DNA from 2 places in the Verrucosispora sp. NA02020 genome. Region 1 is predicted to be linked to the other one. Evidence: riboswitches for the same ligand, from Rfam matches in the RefSeq annotation. Region 1 holds a riboswitch; the other holds the start of a gene.
What was found. A riboswitch is a leader RNA that binds a small molecule or an ion and turns the genes downstream of it on or off. The one in region 1 is predicted to bind ZMP and ZTP.
Positions count from the first base shown of each region.

Region 2: it holds a riboswitch for ZMP and ZTP, as region 1 does, so the genes downstream of both, HUT12_RS20525 (glycine hydroxymethyltransferase) here and HUT12_RS18210 (bifunctional 5,10-methylenetetrahydrofolate dehydrogenase/5,10-methenyltetrahydrofolate cyclohydrolase) in region 1, are expected to answer to the same signal.

Region 1 is NZ_CP054923.1:4,206,746-4,216,507, reverse strand. It holds gene gcvP (aminomethyl-transferring glycine dehydrogenase) at 1-1,949, shown strand, start outside; gene HUT12_RS18245 (DUF5999 family protein) at 2,071-2,271, opposite strand; gene HUT12_RS18240 (chorismate-binding protein) at 2,368-3,645, shown strand; gene def (peptide deformylase) at 3,656-4,162, shown strand; gene HUT12_RS18230 (GNAT family N-acetyltransferase) at 4,145-4,729, opposite strand; gene HUT12_RS18225 (GNAT family N-acetyltransferase) at 4,764-5,540, opposite strand; gene HUT12_RS18220 (TSUP family transporter) at 5,574-6,353, opposite strand; gene HUT12_RS18215 (endonuclease/exonuclease/phosphatase family protein) at 6,529-7,308, shown strand; gene HUT12_RS18210 (bifunctional 5,10-methylenetetrahydrofolate dehydrogenase/5,10-methenyltetrahydrofolate cyclohydrolase) at 7,231-8,169, opposite strand; ZMP/ZTP riboswitch at 8,183-8,266, opposite strand; gene HUT12_RS18205 (FAD-dependent monooxygenase) at 8,299-9,360, opposite strand; gene HUT12_RS18200 (TetR/AcrR family transcriptional regulator) at 9,416-9,762, shown strand, end outside.
Region 2 is NZ_CP054923.1:4,693,643-4,706,890, reverse strand. It holds gene HUT12_RS20545 (excalibur calcium-binding domain-containing protein) at 225-482, shown strand; gene HUT12_RS20540 (MmcQ/YjbR family DNA-binding protein) at 705-1,109, opposite strand; gene HUT12_RS20535 (hypothetical protein) at 1,273-1,533, shown strand; gene HUT12_RS20530 (hypothetical protein) at 1,656-1,907, shown strand; gene HUT12_RS20525 (glycine hydroxymethyltransferase) at 1,958-3,394, opposite strand; ZMP/ZTP riboswitch at 3,413-3,502, opposite strand; gene HUT12_RS20520 (DNA polymerase domain-containing protein) at 3,611-4,582, shown strand; gene HUT12_RS20515 (Lrp/AsnC family transcriptional regulator) at 4,590-5,024, opposite strand; gene pdhA (pyruvate dehydrogenase (acetyl-transferring) E1 component subunit alpha) at 5,201-6,364, shown strand; gene HUT12_RS20505 (alpha-ketoacid dehydrogenase subunit beta) at 6,364-7,377, shown strand; gene HUT12_RS20500 (dihydrolipoamide acetyltransferase family protein) at 7,454-8,878, shown strand; gene HUT12_RS20495 (Ig-like domain-containing protein) at 9,631-10,896, shown strand; gene HUT12_RS20490 (STAS domain-containing protein) at 11,078-11,428, shown strand; gene HUT12_RS20485 (FKBP-type peptidyl-prolyl cis-trans isomerase) at 11,531-11,911, opposite strand; gene HUT12_RS20480 (DoxX family membrane protein) at 12,077-12,637, opposite strand; gene HUT12_RS20475 (helical backbone metal receptor) at 12,715-13,248, opposite strand, start outside.

The sequences.
Region 1 (9,762 bases):
TGGTCGGGGTGTCCCGCGACACCGCCGGCGACCCGGCGTACCGGTTGGCGTTGCAGACCCGTGAGCAGCACATCCGGCGGGAGAAGGCGACCAGCAACATCTGCACCGCGCAGGTGCTGCTGGCGGTGATGGCCGGCATGTACGCCGTCTACCACGGTCCGGACGGGTTGCGGGCGATCGCGACGCGCACCCACGAGACGGCGGTGCGGCTGGCCGCGGGCCTGCGGGCCGGTGGTGTGGACGTGGCCGACGTGCCGTTCTTCGACACGGTCACGGCGACGGTGCCGGGGCGCGCCGCTCAGGTGGTGGCCGACGCGGCGGCGCGCGGGGTGAACCTGCGGCTGGTCGACGACGACCGGGTGGGGATCTCGTGCGACGAGACCACCACGCGGGAGCACGTGGCGGCGGTGTGGGCGGCGTTCGGCGTCGACGGTGTCGACGGCGCGGTGACGGCGGCGCTACCGGACGCGTTGCGGCGTACCGACGAGGTCCTCACCCACCCGGTGTTCCGGTCGCACCACTCGGAGACGGCGATGCTGCGGTACCTGCGGCGGCTGGCCGACTTCGACTACGCGCTGGACCGGGGCATGATCCCGCTGGGGTCGTGCACGATGAAACTCAACGCCACCACCGAGATGGAGCCGGTGAGCTGGGCGGAGTTCGCCCACATCCACCCGTTCGCCCCGGCGGAGCAGACCGCCGGCTACCGGGAGATGATCGGCCAGTTGGAGGGGTGGCTGGCCGAGGTGACCGGCTACGACGCGGTCAGTGTGCAGCCCAACGCCGGGTCGCAGGGGGAGTTGGCCGGGCTGCTGGCGATCCGCGCGTACCACCGTGACCGGGGTGAGGGGCACCGGGACGTGTGTCTGATCCCGTCGTCGGCGCACGGCACGAACGCCGCGAGCGCGGTGATGGCCGGGATGCGGGTGGTGGTGGTCGGCTGCGACGACGACGGCAACGTCGACCTGGTCGACCTGGACGCCAAGATCGACCGGCACCGGGACGCCCTGGCGGCGATCATGGTGACGTACCCGTCGACGCACGGCGTGTACGAGACGGGCATCGCGTCGCTGTGCGCGAAGGTGCACGACGCCGGCGGTCAGGTGTACGTCGACGGCGCGAACCTCAACGCGCTGGTCGGGTTCGCCAAGCCGGGCCGGTTCGGGGCCGACGTGTCGCACCTGAACCTGCACAAGACGTTCTGCATCCCGCACGGCGGCGGTGGCCCCGGGGTGGGTCCGGTGGCGGTGCGCGCGCACCTGGCGCCGTTCCTGCCCGGTGACCCCGGTGGCGCGCCGGTGGACGGGCGGCCGGCGATCTCGGCGGCCCGGTACGGGTCGGCGGGCATCCTGCCGATCCCGTGGGTGTACCTGCGGATGATGGGTGCCGACGGGCTGGCCCGCGCCACCGGGGTGGCGGTGCTGGCGGCCAACTACGTGGCGGTGCGGCTGCGGGAGCACTTCCCGGTGCTGTACGCGGGCAACAAGGGCCTGGTGGCCCACGAGTGCATCCTGGACCTGCGGCCGTTGACGAAGACGACCGGTGTGAGTGTCGACGACGTGGCCAAGCGGTTGATCGACTACGGGTTCCACGCGCCGACGATGTCGTTCCCGGTGGCGGGGACGCTGATGGTGGAGCCGACCGAGAGCGAGGACCTGGCCGAGCTGGACCGGTTCTGCGACGCGATGATCGCCATCCGGGCGGAGATCGACGAGGTGGCGGCGGGACGCTGGCCGGCCGGGGACAACCCCCTGGCGAACGCGCCGCACACGGCGGCGATGGTGGCCGGTGACGAGTGGCCGCACGCGTACCCGAGGTCGGTGGCCGGCTACCCGGGCGGCGTGGACCGGGCGGGGAAGTACTGGCCGCCGGTGCGTCGGGTCGACGGCGGGTACGGCGACCGGAATCTGGTCTGCTCATGTCCGTCGCCGCAGGCGTACGAGAGCTGACGGCAGCCGCGCCGGGGCGGTCGCTGCCGCCCCGGCGTCGCGTCGACCTGGTCGTGACGGCCCCCCTGGTGGGGACTAGCCTGGGTCGACGCGGGAAGAGTCGTGACGGATCGTGACCAGGTCAGGCGGCGAGGGCGTGTCGGGCGGGGCCGCGGTGCGGTGCGATGCTGCTGCCGTCGGGCAGCAGCTCGCCGGTGTCCTCGAAAACGATGACGCCGTTGCAGAGCAGGCTCCAGCCCTGTTCACGGAAGCAGGCGATGACCTTGGCAGCTTCCCGGTCGGTGGCTTCGGCGGAGGGACAGGTGGGTTGGTGCTGGCACATCGGGTTCTCCGGACTGTGGGGGCACTGTGTCATGGTTCACATGACCAGTGACGCACAGTACCAAGCAAACGCATGGTGCATCGAGCGGAAGTGTGCGTGGTCCGTGGGAAATCCGCTGAACGGATGAGCCACCACCAACCAGACGTTGTGGAAGCGCTCCCACAGACGGTGGTCGATCCGTCACCGTACGACCCCCCGGCCGCGCCCCCACCCTGCCGGGGCCGCCGCGTCGAACGCGCCCGCTGGCAGTGGCACCCCACCGACGGCGGCGACCCCGCCACCGCCGTCGAGGACTTCCTCGCCGCCCACGGCCTGCCCCGACACGACCTGGCCCGCCCCACCCGCCCCCACCACCCCGACGACCCCGTCTGCGGCGCCGCCCTCTACGTCTCCGCCGCCGCCGGCGCCCTGCTCGCCGGCGGCACCCCCGGCGCCGCCAACCCCGCCGACCTGCCCGAGATCGCCGTCGTCGTCTACGGCCACACCGACACCCCCACCACCCCCACCACCAGCGGGACGTGGTGGCGCGGCCCGTGGACCGAGAGCTGGACCCCCGAGGAACACGCCGACGCCGTCCGCGCCGTCCGCACCGCCATCGGCCACGGCGACGTCTACCAGGTCAACGTCGTCGGCCACGCCGCCGCCCCCTACCGCGGCGACCCCCGGCCCGCCCTGGCCCGCCTCGGCCGCCTCCCCGGCGCCCGCTACGGCGGCGTCCTCACCGGCGACGGCTGGGCCATCGGCTGCGCCAGCCCCGAAACCCTCGTCGAGGTCCGCGCCGGCACCCTGACCACCCGCCCTATCAAAGGCACCCGCCCCGCCACCGCCGCCGGCCGCGCCGACCTGCTCACCTCCGCCAAGGAACGCGCCGAACACATCATGATCGTCGACCTGGAACGCAACGACCTGGCCCGCGTCGCCCGCACCGGCACCGTCCGCGTCGACGACCTGTTCGCCGTACGCCGCTGGTGCGACCTGTGGCAGGCCGAATCCACCGTCCGCGCCGACGTCGCCGACGGACTCGGCCTGGCCGACCTGCTCCGCGCCGTCTGCCCCGGCGGCTCCGTCACCGGCGCCCCCAAACTCGCCGCCCTGCACCACATCGCCGCCCTCGAACCCGTCGGCCGCGGCGCCGGCATGGGCGCCCTCGGCTGGATCGGCCCCGACCACCTCGACCTCGGCCTGACCATCCGCACCGCCGCCACCGACCGCCACGCCCTGCACGTCTGGGCCGGCGGCGGCATCACCTGGGACAGCGACCCGCACGCCGAAGTCGCCGAAGCCGCCGCCAAGACCGCCCCGGTCCGCGCCACCCTCGACCCGCCCCGACCCGACCGCCCCGGCCGCCCCACCACCGGCACCACCGACCGATAACCTTGCCGACATGACCATGCGGGACATCCGAATCATCGGCGACCCGGTGCTACGCACCCCCAGCGAACCCGTCACCAGCTTCGACGCCGACCTACGCGCCCTGGTCACCGACCTGATGGACACCCTGCTCGGCGCACCCGGCCGCGCCGGCGTCGCCGCACCCCAGATCGGCGTCAACGCCCAGGTGTTCGTCTACGACGCCGACGGCCACCGCGGCCACATGATCAACCCCACCCTCGAACTCTCCGACGACCTACAGGACGACGACGAGGGCTGCCTGTCCATCCCCGGCCTGTACTTCCCGACCCCCCGCGCCCTGCACGCCACCGCACACGGCTACGACCAGCACGGCGAACCCCTCACCATCGCCGGCAGCGGATTCCTCGCCCGCGCCCTGCAACACGAGACCGACCACCTCGCCGGCCGCCTCTACGTCGACACCCTGCGCGGCGACGTCCGCCGCCGCGCCCTGCGGGAGATCCGCGCCGGCCGCTTCGACTCACCCCGCCGCGCCTGACCCACCCGCCACCCACTCGTCCCGGGTGATCGCATACTCCACCTCACCGGCCTGCGCACCCGGCAACGGATCCGGCCACGGCAGGTGCAACGTCCGCACGTGACGCATCCCCACCGCCGCCATCGTCGCCCGCGACCCCACGTTGACCGCCATCGTCTCGGCGAAGATCCGCGACAACCCCAGGTCGGCGAAACCGTACCGAATCAACTCCCGGGCCCCCTCCGACGCCAGACCCCGACGCCAGAACCGCCGCGCCAACCGGTACCCCAACTCGGCCTGACCCGTCACCGGCCCCTGATCGGCCCGCGACGGCGGCTCCAACAGCCACCACCCGACGAACTCACCGTCCACCGACCCCGCCCAGAACCCCAACCCCGGCGACCGCCGCGCCACCGCCAACCGCTCCCGGTGCCACCGCGCCACCTCCGCCGCCGACCGCACCGGCCCCAGGAACCGCATCACCTCCGCGTCGGCGTCCAACGCCACCTCATCAGGCAGATGCACATCCGCCAACGGCGCCAACACCAACCGCGCGGTACGCAGAATCACCTGAGACACGCGCGTCATCATCCCGGCCACCGGGCACCACCGCCACCGACAATCAGCGGCCACCGGCGCGCAGCCGGAACTCGCCGTACTCGGCCACCCGGGTGAACCCCAACCGCCCGTACAACCGCACCGCCGCCCCGTTGTCGGCCTTCACGTTCAACGTCACATGGTCCACGTCGGCCCGTAACACCTCGCACAGCCGCGTCACCACCGCCGCCGCCAACCCCCGACCCCGCCACCCCGGCCGCGTCGTCACGTTCCCGATCGCCGCGACCCGATACGTGGGGGAGAAGACATGCACCCCCGCCACCGCCACCAACAGCTCACCGTCACTGACCCCCACGTACCGGCCGGTGTCCACCATCCGCGCGTCGAACCAGTTCCCCGGATACGCGACCGCGTACAACTCCCGCAGCCGAGGCAGATCCGCCCGCCCCAACACCACCCCCGCCGGCGACACCCCCACCGCGCGGGAAGGATCCGTCCACGCCATCTTCAGATGCGTCCCCGACGACGTCACCTCGAACGCCCCCGCCAACGCCACCTCCACACCGGGGGACAGGTGCGCCTCCAACCGGGCCGGCAACACCGGCACCACCTCACCCAGCAACGCCGACACCGCCGCCACCCCGCCCGGCCGCGTCAACGCCACCAACGTCGGCGACACCGCACCGTGATACAGCAACACCACCGCGTCCCCACGCCGAAACCACGACGTGTACGGCCAGAAGAAATCGTCCAGATCACCCAACTCGTACGCGTGCAGCCGAGGATCCCGCCCCAACAGACCCGCCAGGACGGCCCGGTCGTGTTCCGCGCGCACCGACACCCGCCGATGATCACACGCGCCGCGTCGCGCCGCTCACCCCGCCCGCCACTGGTCGTAGCCCAACTTCGCCACCAACGCCACCACCACCAGCAACAACACCCCCCGCACGAACCCCGCACCCCGCCGCAACGCCATCCGCGCACCCACCATCGCGCCCACGACGTTGCACACCGCCATCGCCGCACCCAACAGCCACCACACATGCCCCGTCACCGCGAACACCGCCAACGCCCCCGCGTTCGTCCCCGCGTTCACCACCTTCGCCATCGCCGACCCGTGCAGAAAATCCGCCCCCACCAGGGCCGTGAACGCCACCACCAGGAACGTGCCCGTACCCGGCCCGATCAACCCGTCGTACAACGCGATACCCACCCCCGCCACCAGCACCGCCACCACGACCCGCACCCGGGTACGCCGCCCCGGCGACGCCGACACCCCCAACCTCGGCCGCGCCACCACGAACACCGCCACCGCCACCAACACCACCAACACCACCGGCCGGTACGCCGACGGCGGCACCGCCCCCGCCAACGCCGCACCCACCCCCGCGCACAACACCGCCAGAACCGCCGCCGGCCCCACCACCGCCCAGTCGACACGAGTACGCCGCGCATACGTCACCGCCGCCGCCGACGTCCCCGCGATCGCCGCCAACTTGTTCGTGCCCAACGCCGTCGCCGGCGGCATCCCCGGCGCCGCCACCAACAACGCCGGCAACAACAACAACCCGCCGCCACCCACCACCGCGTCCACCCAACCGGCCAACACGGCAGCGGTCAGCAGCAGCGCGACAGTCGACGGATCCAGATCCACGGCGGCATTCTTCCCACCCCGAGACGACCGACGCCGCCACCTGTGGCCAGCCTCACCGGCCCCGACGCCGCCGCAACCACACCCCGACCGCACCCACCGCCACGAACACCAGCACCGAACAGAACAACACCCGCAGCATCGGGCAACTGTGCCACGGCGTCGATAAGGTGACACGGTGCGCCTGGCCACGTTCAACCTGCTGCACGGCCGGTCCCTGACCGACGGCCTCGTCGACCCCGCCCGCCTCGCCGCCGCCGTCACCGCCCTCGACGCCGACGTCCTCGCCCTCCAGGAAGTCGACCGCGACCAGTCCCGCAGCGGCAACCACGACCTCACCGCCATCGCCGCCCAGGCCCTCGGCGCCACCGAACACCGCTTCGCCGCCGCCGTCGTCGGCACCCCCGGCGAAGCGTTCCGCCCCCTCACCCACGACGGCGACGGCCACGGCGAACCCTGCTACGGCGTCGGCCTGATCTCCCGCCACCCCGTCAGCAGCTGGCACGTCACCCGCCTACGCCCGGCACCCGTACGGTCCCCGGTCTACGCACCCGGCCCCCGCGGCGGCCTCATCCTGCTGCACGACGAACCCCGCGTCGTCCTCGCCGCCGTCCTGGACACCCCGCACGGGCCCCTCACCGTCGCCGCCACCCACCTGTCCTTCGTGCCCGGCTGGAACATCCGCCAACTCCGCCAGGCCGTCCGCGTCCTACGCGCCCTGCCCGCACCCCGCATCCTGCTCGGCGACCTCAACCTGCCCACCTGGGCCACCCGCCTGGTGTCCCGCTGGCACCCCCTGGGCCGCCGCCCCACCTACCCCGCCGGGCAACCCCGCGTCCAACTCGACCACATCCTCGCCGACCGACAGGACCTGCACCGCCTACCACCGGTCACCGCCGTGCAGACCCCGCTGGCCACCATCTCCGACCACCGACCCCTCCTGGTCGACCTCGGCTGACCTCGCCGCCGCCCGCACCGCGTTACGGAACAGCATCGCCACCGTCACCGGACCCACCCCACCGACCCGCGGCGTGATCGCCCCCGCCACCCGCCCACACGACGGATCCACATCCGGCAACAACCGGCGCCCCGCATACCGCACCCCACCACCCACCACCACCGCACCCGGCCGCACATGATCCGGCCGCACGATCCCGGGCACCCCCGCCGCCGCCACCAGGATCTCCGCCCGCCGCGTATACCGAGGCCAGTCCGGCACCCCCGTGTGCACCACCGTCACCGCCGCGTTCGCCGTCGGCCGCTTCTGCGCCAACAACAGCGCCAACGGACGCCCCAACGTCGCCCCGCGCCCCAACACCACCACCTCCCGACCCGCCACCGGCACCCCGTGGAACGCCAACAACGCCTCCACACCCGCCGGCGTACACGGCACCGGCCCCGGCAGCCCGAGCGCCAACCGCCCCACGTTCACCGGATGCATCCCGTCCACGTCCTTCTCCGGGTCCAGCACCTGCAACGCCCGGTCGTAGTCCAACCCACCCGGCACCGGATGCTGCACCACCACCCCGTGCACACCCCGGTCCGCGTTCAGATCCGCCACCACCGCGTGCAGATCCGCCTGCGACGCCGACCCCGGCAACCGCACGTGCGGCGACGCGAAGCCCAACTCCGCCGCCTGCCGCTGCTTGATCCGGATGTAACCGGCGCTCGCCTTGTCGTCACCCACCAGCACCGTCGCCAACGCCGGAGTCACCCCCGCCGCCCGCAACGCCGCCACACCCTCGGCCACCTCGACCAGAACCTGCTCCGCCACCGGCCCACCAGGCAACAACCGGGCCGTCGTCGACGTCGTGGACATGGCTCACCTCGATCGTGGAGGCCCAGGCGGACGACCCCCACGACGAGCTCCCCGATGGTCCTATCCATCCCCGGTGCCGCCAGTCGCGTCACCCGTAGCCTTCCACACCCGACGCCGCGACCACCACCGTCAGCCCGGGGGACCGAACGCCAACGCCCACCGCAACGCCACGTCCCGCACCCCGGTGAACCGCCGCACCTGCGCCAACCGTCCCGCCCGCACCGCCATCGCCGCCATCCGCTGCGTCGGCACCCGCCGCACCCCGTCGTAGCGGGCCAACGCCGCCGACACGTCCGACTCCACCGCCAACGCCTCCGACAACGCCACCGCGTCGATCAACGCCTGACAGGCACCCTGCCCCAGATCCGGCGTCATCGCGTGCGCCGCGTCGCCCAGCAACACCCACCGCCCCCGCACGTACGTCGGCACCGGCGACAGATAGTGCACGTCGTGATGCAACATCCCGGCCACGTCGACGCGATCCAGCACCGCCGGCACCGGGTCGTGCCAGTCACCGAACCACCCCCGCAACGCCGCCAGATCACCCTCCGGCGGCCGGAAACCCTCCGGCGCCGCCACCGCCGCGTACCAGTTCGCCACCCCGGGACCCTGCGGCGTCACCCCGAACTTGCGCCCCGGACCCCACGTCTCCCCACCGGAGGCCACCTCCAACGGCACCGTGCCACGCCACGCCGTCACCCCCGAGTACCGCAGCGGGAACCGATCACCGAACATCGCCACCCGGGTCGCGCTGCGGATCCCGTCCGCGCCCACCACCACGTCGTACCCGTCACCCAGCTCGGCCGGACCCGCCACCGGCGCCCCGAAACGCACCGTGCCCGCCGGCAACGCCTCCGCCAACAGACCCAGCAACGCCGGCCGGGACAGCAGCAGCACCCCCTCACCGTGCCGCCGACGGATCCGCCCCACGTCCAACCGGGCGATCACCGTCCCGTCCGGGCGACGCATCGCCCCGTCCGGCTGCTCCCGACCCCGTTCCCGCGCGAGCGCACCCACACCGAGCCGATCCAACGCCCGCAACGCCGACGGCCAGATCCCCAACCCGGTACCCGTCCCGGGCAGCCCCGCCGCCCGCTCGAACACCGACACCGTCCACCCGGCGCGCAGCAGTCCCACCGCCACCGCCAGCCCACCCACGCCGCCTCCGATGACAGCCGCTGATCCTCGCATCACCCGACCGTACTACAGATGTAGTCGCAGCCACTACTGCTGTAGTCTCACCTCCGTGGACGCCCGCCAACAACGCCTCCTCGACGCCGCCATCGCCGTCCTCGGCACCCGCGGCCCCCGCCATCTCACCCACCGCGCCGTCGACGACCAGGCCGAACTCCCCACCGGCTCCACCTCCAACCGCTACCGCACCCGCGAAGCCCTCATCGCCGGCGTCCTCACCCGCATCCTCGACCTCGAAACCACCGGCTGGAACCACCTCGCCGGCACCCTCGACCACATCGACCCCGACACCTTCACCACCGCCCTCGGCGCCCTCGCCCACGACCTCACCACCACCCACCGCGCCCTCACCCTCGCCCGCCTCGCGATCTTCGCCGAAGCCGCCCACCACCCCGCCCT
Region 2 (13,248 bases), 490 kb from region 1:
GCCGTTGGGAGATCTGTGCCGGTGACCAGCTCGGTGTCATCCGAGCTGTCAGACCTTGGGTGGCGTTGTGTCGAAGGTGCTGCCTGGACGGTGATCGAAGTGCCGCCGTAAGCCCCTGCCGGACGAGTCGGATGGAGGGCGCTGTGCCGATTCATGTGACGGTAGCGTGCCTTCTCCACCTACTATCCGATATGGAGGACGGATTGGTTTCCAGACTGGTCCGGATGGCACTCGTCGTCACCTTGGCACTGGCCGGGGGTGCCGTGGCCGTGGTGTCACCCGCGCAGGCTGCCCCAACGAAGTTCAAGAACTGCACCGCCCTGAACAAGAAGTACCGGCATGGCGTCGGCAAGAAAGGCGCGCGGGACAAGGTTCGCGGCAGGACGAAGCCGGTCACGAACTTCAAGGTTTCGACGGCGATCTACAAGGCGAACACGAAACTCGACCGTGACAAGGACGGCGTCGCCTGCGAGAAGCGATAGCGCCAGGCCGCCGACCGGCACACTCCAGACTCACCACCGGTGATGCCGGTCTGCGACCTCGCCGATCATGGAGTTAGGGCCTTGACTTAAGCCGCTAATCGTGGCATTTCGCCTACCACAACTCCATGATCGGCGGGGACGGGCGGGGCCAGCGGGGACGGGCGGGGGCCGGCGGGGACGGGCGGGGCCAGCGGGGACGGGCGGGGGCCGGCGGGGACGGAGTCAGGCGTCGGGTGGTGCCGTCGTGGCGCGGTGGGCGGCGGCGAGGCGCTTCGGCGCGCGGGCGAACCACGCCTCCGTGATGATCTCGGTCAGTTCGGCCCCGTCGATCCGGTCCAGCCGCACCAGCACCGCCGGGTAGCCGTCGAGGTGCGGCGTCGTCAGGTAGACGGCCGGGTCGTCCGCGAGCAGTGCCTCCTTGACGCCGAGGTCGGCGACCCGTACGCCGAGGATCGGGCCGGTCGGCGCGGACGGTCCGAGCGCGTCGAGGTCGGCTCGGCGCAGCGGGCGCTCCCACACGAACGACTTGTCCCGTACGGTCCAGGCGGGCAGACCGTCGTAGGAGGGGCGCTCACCGGTCTCCGGCAGGCTCAACGCGATCCGACGCACGTCATCCCAACTCGCCACCGCCCGACCATACGCCCCGGCCGGGATCGACGGTGGGCACGCGCCGGTCGCGCCCGGCGTGTCGGAGGCCATTGCCCGGGTTCTTCTCGGCAGCGACACACCGCGTTCGTCGGAAAGCGAACGGTGACCTTCGCCGTATCGTGCTCCTGCGTGGACGGTCATAATGGGCGGCATGGTTGCCTGGGAGTACGCCCTGCTGGTCCGCCGTTACCAGGGACAGGGCCGCAATTTCCATGTGTCGTTCGTCTGGTACGGCCCGGACGGATCGCGTAAGGACGTCACCGCGTACGGCGACACCGCCGTGGCGCACCTCAACCGGTACGGCCGGGAAGGCTGGGAACTGGTCACCGCCGCCGAGGACGTCAACAACGTCCAGGGCAGCACCGAGGTGCACCGATACCACCTCAAGCGTCCACTGAACTGAGCCCACTCCACCGTCGGTCGACCACCGCCCGGGAACGCGTTGACGGCGCGTCCCGGGCGTCGTCACGCTTGTCGACAGATGTCGATGCATGCGCGTCGGCCGGTCTGTTGCAGGGGGTAACCATGCGCAAACGCAGGATCCTGGCGCCGCTGGCGGCGCTCGCCACGGTGGGCGCGGCTCTGGTGGTCGGTGCGGCACCGGCTCAGGCTGATCCGCCCGGCGGCACGCTGCGCGGGGTGTACTACAGCTACGACTTCTGCCGCTCGTACGGCTTCACCGGCGCCGCCGAGGGACGATGGGACTGGTGGTACTGCGAGCAGAGCTACGCCCCGCAGAGCGCCCAGTGGTTCCTCTGGACGTTCGACTACTCCTGATCGTCCCGGTGCGCGTCGGGCCGGTGCACCGGCCCGACGCGCCTGCGTCGTCAGCCCAGGTCGACGTTCGGGTACAGCGGGAATCCGGCCAGCAACTCGCCGGCCTGCCGGCTGACCTTGTCCGCCAGCGCCGGGTCCAGCACGTACTTGGCCTTGGAGGCGGTGCCGTCCGGGTTCGCCCCGGCGCTGGTCTGGCTGAGCACCGTGTGGATCAGCTCGGCGGTGCCGTCCATCTCGGCCGTGCCCAGCCCGCGCGTGGTCAACGCGGGCGTGCCGATCCGGATGCCGGAGGTGTACCAGGCGCCGTTGGCGTCCTGCGGCACCGCGTTGCGGTTGGTCACGATGCCCGAGTCGAGCAGCGCCTGCTCGGCCTGCCGGCCGGTCAGCCCGTAGCCGGTGACGTCGATGAGCACCAGGTGGTTGTCGGTGCCGCCGGTGACCAGCGTGGCACCCCGACGCAGCAGCCCGTCGGCCAGCGCCTGGGCGTTGTCGACGATCCGCTGGGCGTAGTCGGCGAAGTCGGGGCGGCGCGCCTCGGCCAGCGCGACCGCCTTGGCCGCCATCACGTGCGGCAGCGGCCCGCCGAGCACCATCGGGCAGCCCCGGTCCACCTGGTCGGCCAGCTCCGGGCCGCAGAGCACCATGCCGCCGCGCGGGCCGCGCAGTGACTTGTGCGTGGTGGTGGTGACGATGTGCGCGTGCGGCACCGGGTCGAAGTCGCCGGTGAAGACCTTGCCGGCGACCAGACCGGCGAAGTGGGCCATGTCCACCATGAAGGTGGCGCCGACCGAGTCGGCGATCTCCCGCATGATCCGGAAGTTCACCTTGCGCGGGTACGCCGAGTAGCCGGCGACCAGCACCAGCGGCCGGAACTCGCGGGCCGCCTCGGCGACCCTGTCGTAGTCGACCAGCCCGGTGGCCGGGTCGGTGCCGTAGCTGCGCTGGTCGAACATCTTGCCGGAGATGTTCGGCCGGAAGCCGTGGGTGAGGTGGCCGCCGGCGTCCAGCGACATGCCGAGCATCCGCTGGTCGCCCAGCTCCCGGCGGAGCGCGAACCAGTCCTGCTCGGTGAGGTCGTTGACGTGCCGGGCCTGCGCCCGCTTGAGCGCAGGGGACTCCACCCGGTCGGCCAGGATCGCCCAGAACGCCACCAGGTTGGCGTCGATGCCCGAGTGCGGCTGCACGTACGCGTGCGACGCGCCGAACAGCTCCCGGGCGTGCTCGGCGGCGAGCGCCTCGACCGTGTCGACGTTCTGGCAGCCGGCGTAGAACCGGCGCCCCACCGTGCCCTCGGCGTACTTGTCGCTGAACCAGTTGCCCATCGCCAGCAGGGTGGCCGGCGAGGCGTAGTTCTCGCTGGCGATCAGCTTGAGCGACTCGCGCTGGTCGACCAGTTCCGCCCCGATGGCGTCGGCCACCCGGGGCTCGACGGCGCGGATGACCTCCAGCGCGCTGCGGAAAGCGGCGGATTCGGCGTTCGGCGGCATGCGACCTCCTGGTGACGTGCGGAAGGCCCAGGCGCTCGGCGTGCGTCCTCATGACGGGGCCGCTTCCCGATGGTGCTCCATCTCGACGCGCCAGTCACGGCCCCCGCCGATCCTAGCGGGTGGGCTCTCCGGCCCCGCGCACACCGGGTCGGACCCGTCCCGACCGGCCCCGCGAGGTCGCCACCGCGCCGGCCGTACGCGTCGTACGCTCGGCAGATGGCGACCTCGGCCGAGGAGATCCAGGTGGGGCGGCGGACGGTGCGCGTCTCCAGCCCGGACAAGCCGTACTTCCCGGAGCGCGGGCTGACCAAGCTCGACGTGGTGCGCTACTTCCTCGCCGTCGGCGACGGCATCCTGCGCGCGCTCAAGGACCGGCCGACCATGCTCGAACGCTGGCCGCGCGGCGTGTTCGAGGGGGCGACGATCGCCACCCGGCAGGACAACCGGGGCGACGCCTTCTATCAGAAGCGCGTGCCGGCGGGCGCGCCCGACTGGGTGGGCACCGCCCACATCACGTTCCCCAGCGGGCGCAGCGCCGACGAGGTCGCGCCGGGGGAACTGGCGGTGGTGATCTGGGCGGTCAACCTGGGCACACTGCGGTTCCACCCGTGGCCGGTGAACCGGGCCGACGTCGAGCGGCCGGACCAGCTCCGGATCGACCTGGACCCGCTGCCCGGGGTGGGGTTCGACCAGGTCGTCCCGGTGGCGCACGAGGTGCGTGGCTTCCTCGACGAGCTGGGCCTGACCGGGTTTCCGAAGACCACCGGCGGGCGCGGCCTGCACGTGTACGTCCCGATCGAGCCCCGGTGGAGCTTCGGCGACTGCCGTCGGGCGGTGCTGGCGCTCGGCGGCGAGATGCGGCGGCGCCGGCCGGACCTGGTCACCACCACCTGGTGGCGTGACCAGCGGGACCGACCGGTCTTCGTCGACTACAACCAGATGGCCCGGGACCACACGATGACCTCGGCGTACTCGATCCGGCCGACGCCTGCGGCGCTGGTCTCCGCCCCGCTGGACTGGGCCGAGCTGGACGACGTACGGCCGGGGGACTTCGACGTGACCACCATGCCCGCCCGGTTCGCGGAGCGGGGCGACCCGCACGCCGGTCTGGACGGGCCACGGTTCTCGCTGGACCCGCTGCTGGAGCTGGCCGACCGGGAGGGGCTGGCCGCGCCGCCGGAACGCTGAGCGGCGGTCAGGCCCACGGGCTGCGGACGCCGTCGTACTCCTCGAAGACCAGCCAGCTCCGGGTGGACAGCACCCCGGAGATGCGCTGGACCCGGTCCAGCACCACGTCCCGCAGGGTGGCGTTGTCCGGTGCCCGGACCAGGGCGAGTACGTCGTGTTCGCCGCTGAGCAGCGCCACGTGCTCGACGTAGCGCACCCGGGCCAGCTCCGCCGACACCTCCCGCCAGGTGTTCTGCTGGATGGTCAGGGCGATGTACGCCGAGGTGCCCAACCCGGCCGGCTCCGGCGCGACCCGGGCGGCGAACCCGGTGACCACCCCGTCGCGCAGCAGTCGCTCCATGCGCGCGTACGCGTTGGTGCGGGACACGTGCACCCGCTCGGCGAGCGTCCGGACGGAGATCCGCCCGTCCCGGGTCAGTTCGTCCAGGATCCGCCGGTCCACCTCGTCCAACCCTGGTGCCGTTCGTCCCGTGCCACCCCGCAGGGGCACTGTGTCAGCGGTCTCCTGGCTCACCCGAGCCTCCCATCAGTGCCATACATCCCGCCTTCACCGGCCATCTTGAGTCAATCATCCGACCAAAGGAGCATAGGTCCACCACACGTCCAGGAGGTTCCGCCGTGACGACCACCCCTCAGGCGGCCCGCAGGGCAACCCCGCGGAAGCGCCGGTCGGCCACCCCGACCGCGCCCGACCCGGCCGCTGCCCTGCTTCCCCAGGCCGATCCGGTCCGGCTGCTCAATCCGGACGGCACCCTGCTGCCGTCCCGGGCCGACTATCCCGAGCCACCCGTGGCGACACTGCGCGAGATGTACCGCCGGATGGTCGTCGGCCGCCGGTTCGACGCGCAGGCCACCGCACTGACCAAGCAGGGCCGCCTCGCGGTCTACCCGTCCTCGCGAGGGCAGGAGGCGTGCCAGGTCGGCGGGGTCCTCGCGCTGCGCGAGGACGACTGGGTCTTCCCGACCTACCGCGAGTCGATGGCGCTGACCGCGCGGGGCATCGACCCGGTCGAGGTCCTCACCCTGCTGCGCGGCGACTGGCACTGCGGGTACGACCCGGCCGTGCGCCGCACCGCGCCGCAGTGCACCCCGCTCGCCACCCAGTGCGTGCACGCCGCCGGCCTGGCCTACGGCGAGACCTACCAGGGGCGGGACACGGTGGCACTGGTCTACGTCGGTGACGGCGCGACCAGCGAGGGCGACTTCCACGAGGGGGTCAACTTCGCCGCCGTGTTCAAGGCCCCGGTGGTCTACTTCGTGCAGAACAACCGGTACGCGATCAGCGTGCCGCTGTCCCGCCAGACCGCGGCCCCGTCACTGGCCTACAAGGGCGTCGGGTACGGCGTGCCGAGCGAGCAGGTCGACGGCAACGACCCGGTGGCCGTGCTCGCCGTGCTGGAGAAGGCGGTGGCGCACGCCCGCGCCGGCAAGGGGCCGTTCCTGGTCGAGGCGCACACCTACCGGATGGAGCCGCACACCAACGCCGACGACGCGACGCGCTACCGCGACGCCGACGAGGTGGAGGCGTGGCGGGACCGCGACCCGGTGGCCCGGCTGGAGGCGTACCTGCGCTCCCGTGAGGCCCTCGACGACGACGCCGTCGCCGCCGTCGCGCAGGAGGCCGAGGAGTACGCGGCGGGGCTGCGCGAGCGGATGAACGCCGAACCCACCGTCGACCCGCTCACCCTCTTCGACCACGTCTACGCGCAGCCCACCCCGCAGCTCGTCGAACAGCGCGACCAGGTCCGCGCCGAGCTCGCCGCGCAGGAGGAGGACGCCTGATGGCCACCATGACCATGGCGAAGGCGCTCAACGCGGCGCTCGCCGACGCGCTGCTGGAGGACGATCGGGTCGTCGTCTTCGGCGAGGACGTCGGGCAACTCGGTGGCGTCTTCCGGATCACCGACGGACTACAGGCCCGCTTCGGCGACAAGCGCTGCTTCGACACCCCGCTGGCCGAGGCCGGCATCGTCGGCTTCGCGGTCGGACTGGCGATGTCCGGGCTGCGTCCGGTGGTGGAGATGCAGTTCGACGCGTTCGCGTACCCGGCGTTCGAGCAGATCGCCTCGCACGTGGCGAAGCTGCGCAACCGCACCCGGGGCGCGCTGAGCGTGCCGATGGTGATCCGTGTGCCGTACGCGGGTGGCATCGGCGGCGTGGAGCACCACTGCGACTCGTCCGAGGCGTACTACGCGCACACCCCGGGCCTGAAGGTGGTCACCCCGGCGACCGTCGACGACGCGTACTCGCTGCTGCGGGAGGCGATCGACGACCCCGACCCGGTGGTGTTCATGGAGCCGAAGAAGCTCTACTTCACCAGCGCCGAGGCGGACCTGCCGACGCGGACCGCTCCGTTCGGCCGGGCGGTGGTCCGTCGGCCTGGCCGGGACGCCACCCTGGTCGCGTACGGGCCGGCGGTGCCGGTCGCGCTGGAGGCCGCCGAGGCCGCCCGCGAGGAGGGCTGGGACCTGGAGGTCGTCGACGTACGCACCATCGTGCCGTTCGACGACGCCACGATCGCCGACTCGGTCCGGCGTACCGGCCGCTGCGTGGTGGTGCAGGAGGCACAGGGTTTCGCCGGAGTCGGCGCGGAGATCGCCGCCCGGGTGCAGGAACGCTGCTTCCACGCGCTGCACGCGCCGGTGCTGCGGGTCTCCGGGCTGGACATCCCGTACCCGGCGCCGATGCTGGAGCACACCCACCTGCCCTCGGTCGACCGGGTGCTGGACGCGGTGGCCCGCCTCCAGTGGGACGACCAGCCGGACTCCCGCTGGCTCGCCGAGGTGCCGGCATGAGCGAGCGGAGCGAGCGAGTCATCGGGTGCGGTGCGGTGGAGTCTCATGGCGGCACGCAGCGGAGCGGAGTGCCGGCATGAGCGAGCAAGTCTTCTTCCTTCCTGACCTCGGTGAGGGGCTCGCCGAGGCGGAGATCGTGCAGTGGCGGGTCGCGGTGGGTGACGTGGTCACCGTGGACCAGACCGTGGTCGAGGTGGAGACCGCCAAGGCGGTCGTGGACGTGCCCTGCCCGTACGCCGGCCGGGTGGTGGCCCTGCACGGCGCGGAGGGCGAGGTGCGTCCGGTCGGCCAGCCGTTGATCACGGTGGCCGCGCCGGTCACCGACGGTGCCGCCGGCGCGACCGAGCCCGCCGGGCACGCGGTCTACCGCGAGGAGGAGCGGGCCGGCTCGGGCAACGTGCTGATCGGGTACGGCACCGGGCACGGTGCCACCCGCCGCCGTCGGCGTCCCCGCCTCGCCCCGACCGCGCCGGTCACCGCCCCGAGCCTTGCTCCGGCCGCGCCGACCCCGTCGGCGGTCGGCGCGGATCCGTCCGCGACGCCGGCACTGGTCATCTCGCCGATCGTGCGGCGGCTGGCCCGTGCGCACGGCGTCGACCTGGCCACCCTGCGGGGCACCGGACCCGGCGGAGTGGTCCGCCGCGCCGACGTGGAGGCGGCGGCCGACGCGTACGCGACGGACCGTTCGGTCACGGGTACGCCCGCGCCGGGCCTTACGACGCGGGGCCTTCCGCCCGCGACCGGCCCCGCGACGCCGGACCTGCCGGCCGGGACCCCGGCGCATGTCGGACTCGCTCCGGCCGACCAACGGGACCAGGTGATCCCGTTGACCGGCATCCGCCGGGTGATCGCCGACAAGCTCTCCCGCAGCCGGCGGGAGATCCCGGAGGTGACCATCTGGGTCGACGTGGACGCCACCGGGCTGCTGGGTACCCGGGCCGCGATCAACGCCGCCCGACCGGACCAGCCGGTGAGCATCCTGGCGCTGCTGGCCCGGATCTGCCTGTCCGGGCTACGCCGGTACCCGCAGCTCAACGCCCGGGTGGACACCGAGGGGCAGCGGATCGTCCAGTCCGCCGCCGTGCATCTGGGCATCGCCGCCCAGACCGATCGTGGCCTGCTGGTGCCGGTGCTGCGCGACGCCGACCGGCTCACCACCGCCGAGCTGGCCGCCGAGCTGGCCGCGACCACCACCGCGGCGCGGGCGGGTGAGCTGCCACCGGCCCGGCTCACCGGGGGCACGTTCACGCTCAACAACTACGGGGTGTTCGGTGTCGACGGTTCCACCCCGATCATCAACCACCCGGAGGCGGCGCTGCTCGGAGTGGGCCGCATCGTGGACAAGCCCTGGGTGGTGGAGGGAGAGCTGGCGGTGCGCAAGGTGACGCAGCTCAGCCTCACCTTCGACCACCGGGTCTGCGACGGGGGAGTCGCCGGTGGCTTCCTGCGGCACGTCGCCGACTGCGTCGAGCAGCCCGCCCTGCTGATCGCCGCCGTCTGAGCCCCGTCCGCCCCCGCCCCGCCCGGCCTGCGCCCCCGGCCCGCGCCGCCCGCCCCCCAGGCGTCGATCATGGAGTTGTGTACAGTGCATAACGGCATATAGAGGTCGAATATCCGGCCACAACTCCATGATCGGCGCAGGCGGCATGATCGGCGCGGACGGGAACCAGACGTCCATGATCGGCGTGGGCGTGGACAACTTCACCTCCTGCTGGCCGTAAGGTCGCCATGCGGTCGATGCCTGTCCTGTCCGACCCGTCCAGGTGTCTCGCAGCTTGCAGTTCTCTGGCCGACCACCGACCACACGCACGAAGAGTCGCGCCCGACCACGCGCGGCGCCCCCAAGGCCGCTTCCCAAGATCGCCCCTTTGATCAAGGAGTTTTGGTCTGGGTGGGCGGCGGATTCGGACCAAAACTCCTTGATCAACCATGTTCCGGCGTGGGCGTGGGCGTGGGCGTGGGCGTGGGTAGGTCGGGGCGGGGGCTCGGCGGCTGAAGGGACGCCGGGTCCACGGGTGGCCGTACGCCCGAGACCGGGCGAAGCGTCGTGGACCGGCGGGTGCGCGGACAATGGACGCAGGTCGCCGACTAACGGTCGGGATATCACGGTCGGGCATTTCCCGGCCTGGTCCGGCGCAATAGCGCAAAAATGTCCACCCGGTATTGGCGCGCGGTTTCGCAGAATTGCTGAGTCGCTGGTGGGTAGACGGCGAGAATGTGGCGGAGGGCGAGAAATAAACGGGGGGACGCATCATGAACCTGAGGGGGCGATTGGCGCTGTTGACGGTGGCCGTCGCAGCGGCGCCGCTGGCGCTGGGCGCGTGCACGGGTGATCGGAGGACCGCCGGACCCGGTGAGGGTCGGCAGGCGGCTCCGGAACTCGCCGTGACGCCCGCCGAGGGCGCGCGGGACGTGCCGATCAGCGGGGAGATCGGCACCGCGGTCAAGCACGGGCGGGTCACCGATGTGCGGATCACCGACGACAAGGGCGGAAAGGTCGAGGCCGAGCCGCGCGAGGACGGCACCGGGTGGGTGCCGGCCGAGGTGTTGCAGCCCAAGCGGACCTACACCGCCGAGGTCACGGTGACCGGCGAGAAGGGGCAGACGGTCACTCGGAAGACGACCTTCACGACGCAACCGAAATCGTCCAAACCGGCGATCACCAGTACGCTCTATTTCGCCGGTAATCGGACGTACGGCACGGCCATGCCGGTAACCGTCGCGTTCGACCCGCCCATTCCGAAAGAAGCCAGGGCGGATGTGCAACGTCGTTTGTTCGTGAAGACCGATCCGCCGCAGCCGGGCACCTGGTCCTGGGTGTCCGACGGGAGTCAGGTCTATTATCGGGCGCCCGATTTCTGGCGACCCGGCACGTCCATCAACGTTCGTGCCGCGCTGGAGGGTCTGCCGATCGGCAAGGAGAACGTCGGCGACGCCGACCGGCGGGCCACGTCGAAGATCGGCCGGCAGACGGCGTTGGAGATCGACAACGCGACCAAGCAGATGTCGGTGATCCGGGACGGGAAGCTGCTGCGCAAGCTCCCGGTCAGCCTCGGCAAGCCGAGCACCCCGACCTCCAGCGGCAAAATGGTGATCATGGAGAAGCACGACTTCACCACGTTCGACACCACGGGCTCGGCCGACCCGTACGTCGTCGACGTCGAGGACGCGCAGCGGTTGACCTGGGGCGGCGAGTTCATCCACGGTGCGCCCTGGTCGGAGGGGGATCAGGGGTACACCAACGTGTCGCACGGGTGCACCAACCTCTCCGCGGCCAACGCCGACTGGCTGATGGGCGTCACCCAGGTCGGTGACCTGGTCACCGTCAAGGGCACCGAGGTCGAACTCGGCGAGGGCAACGGCTGGACGGCGTGGAACGTCGACTGGGACCGGTTCGCCGAGGGCAGTGCGCTGCCCGTACCCGCCGGGCTGAAGCCGGCACCGACCGCGTCGGCGGACCCGGGCGCGGTGGCCGGCGGTGGCTCGCCGGAGCCGCAGCCCTCGGCGAGCGGCGGGTGACACACCGACGTCGGGCGCCGGGTCGTCACCGGCCCGGTGTTCCCGTCGTGGGCGGGCGGAGGGTGGTGCCCGGGATCGTCCCTAGGGTGGATGCACCGGGCCTGCGGGTCATGCCCTGGGCTTACCCGGAACCGCCTTTACGCAGGGTGTGAGTGTCGGTGGTGGGGGATAGGTTCTTCTCATGCCAGAGCGCGAGGAGCGGTTCCACGTGGAGACGACGGTCTTCGACGACGCGGTGTGCGTCCGCGTGGTCGGTGCCGTCGACATCGCCACCGTCGCGGCGTTCCGCGCGGCCCTCTGGGCTGCACCGGCCCGGCCGGAGCTGCGGGTGGATCTCTCCGAGGTGCGGGTGCTCTCCGCCGCCGGGGTGCGCACGCTGATCGCGGCCCGGCTCTGGGTGCGCGCCCAGGGCGGCCAACTGGTGCTGACGGACCCGCCGCCGGTGGTGGAGCGGGTGCTGCGTGCCACCGGCCTGCGCCGGGTCATCCCGGTCGTCGGCTCGTGCTCCGAGCGGGTGCTGGCCGGCGTGTGACGCCGCGACGGCGGGTTCGCCCGCCGGGGCGTGCGGTGGTCGGCGTGCGACGCCGACCGCGCGTCCGGCGCCGGGTACGGGGGCCGGCGCCGGACGCGGCGCTCAGCGGACGCCGAGCAGGTCGACCACGAAGACCAGGGTCTCGTTGGGCTTGATGACGCCACCGGCGCCCTGGCTGCCGTAGCCCAGGTGCGGCGGGATGGTCAGCTTGCGCCGCCCACCGACCCGCATCCCGACCACGCCCTGGTCCCAGCCGGCGATGACCCGGCCACCGCCGAGCGGGAACTCGAAGGCGTCCCCCCGGTTCCAGGAGGCGTCGAACTCGGCGCCGGTGGAGTGCGAGACCCCGACGTAGTGGACGCGGGCACGCTGGCCGGGCTGGGCCTCGGGGCCGTCGCCCACGGTGATGTCCTCGATCACGAGGTCGGCGGGCGGGGCACCCTCGATCGGACCGATCTCGGGCTTGCTCGCTGCCTGGTTCATGCGGATTCTCCTGTGACGTCGGTTCTGGTCAGCACAATCCTGCCGGATGCTACGCCAGCGGTGCCCGTCGCACGCGCCACGACGGCCCGGGAGCACCCGGGCCGTCGTGGCGGCGGGCGGCACCCGCAGGGGTGACGCCCGCCGTGTGGGGAGGGAGGTGACAGGTCAGCGGAGCCAGGCGAAGCGCTGGACGATCGGCAGCCGGGCCCAGGTGCGGCCGAGGCCCCAGGTGTCACCGGCGTTGGTCACCGCGAGCAGCGCCAGCACCCCGGCGTAGACCAGGTGGTCGTCCATGAAGGGGTTGTTCGCGGGCAGCAGGGCCGCAGTCCACATCATCACCAGTAGCAGGCCACCGGCGACGGCGGCGACGCGCACCCCGATGCCGAGGATCAGGGCGGTGCCGATCGCGGCCAGACCGATCATGAACAGCCAGTCGGCCCAGACCGCCCCGGCCATGCTCTGGTAGAAGCCCTCGAACGGACCGGTGACGCCGAAGCTGAGGAAGCCCTTGGTGGGGCTGCCGCCGTTGATCCAGGCGTTCTCGCCCTCGGTGGCGAACCCCAGGCCGAACAGCTTGTCCACGAACGCCCAGAGGAAGATCCAGCCGAGTGCCAGCCGCAGCCCGGCGAGCAGGTGGCGGGTGACCCGCCTCCGGTCGACCTGCTCCCGAACGGTCTCGGCGCCCGGGGTCCTGGCGGCGGTGTTCCGCTCGGTCATCGCGGTCATGATGTCCACGTCCCTTCTCTGCTTCGCACCGCTGTCCCGGTGACACCTCCATTGGACGCCGGTGGGACCGGGTGCGGTCAGGGCCGACCGGGCCCGGACCGGACGGGACCTTCGACCCCTTCCGGTCCGGGCCGTCGGACCGGGTCCGCCAGTTGAGCGGCCAGCACCGACGGGGCCTCGGCCAGCGACGGGCCGTACCAGGTCAGGTGCCGACCGGAGAGCAGAGCACACGGTACGCCCGGAAATGCCTCCGGCCCGTCGTCGGCGGTGAACCGGTACGGCTCGTCCGGCAGCACCACCAGGTCGGGTCCGGTGGCGCGCAGTTCGTCCAGGGACGGTCGCGGATACCGTTCCGGGTGCCCGGCGTAGAGGTTGGTCACGCCCAGCCGGCGGAGCACGTCACCGGCGAAGGTGTCGGCGCCGAGCACCACCCAGGGGCGCCGCCAGACCGGCACCACCGCACGGTGCCGCACCGACGGAGTCGGAAGGTCGGCCCAGGCCCGTCGCGCCGCCGTCAACCACTCGGGTTCCCCCGACGCGCCCAGGTCACGCAGCAGGTCGGCGAGCTCGGTCAGGGCGGCGTCCACGGTGCGTGGGTAGGTGACCCGGAC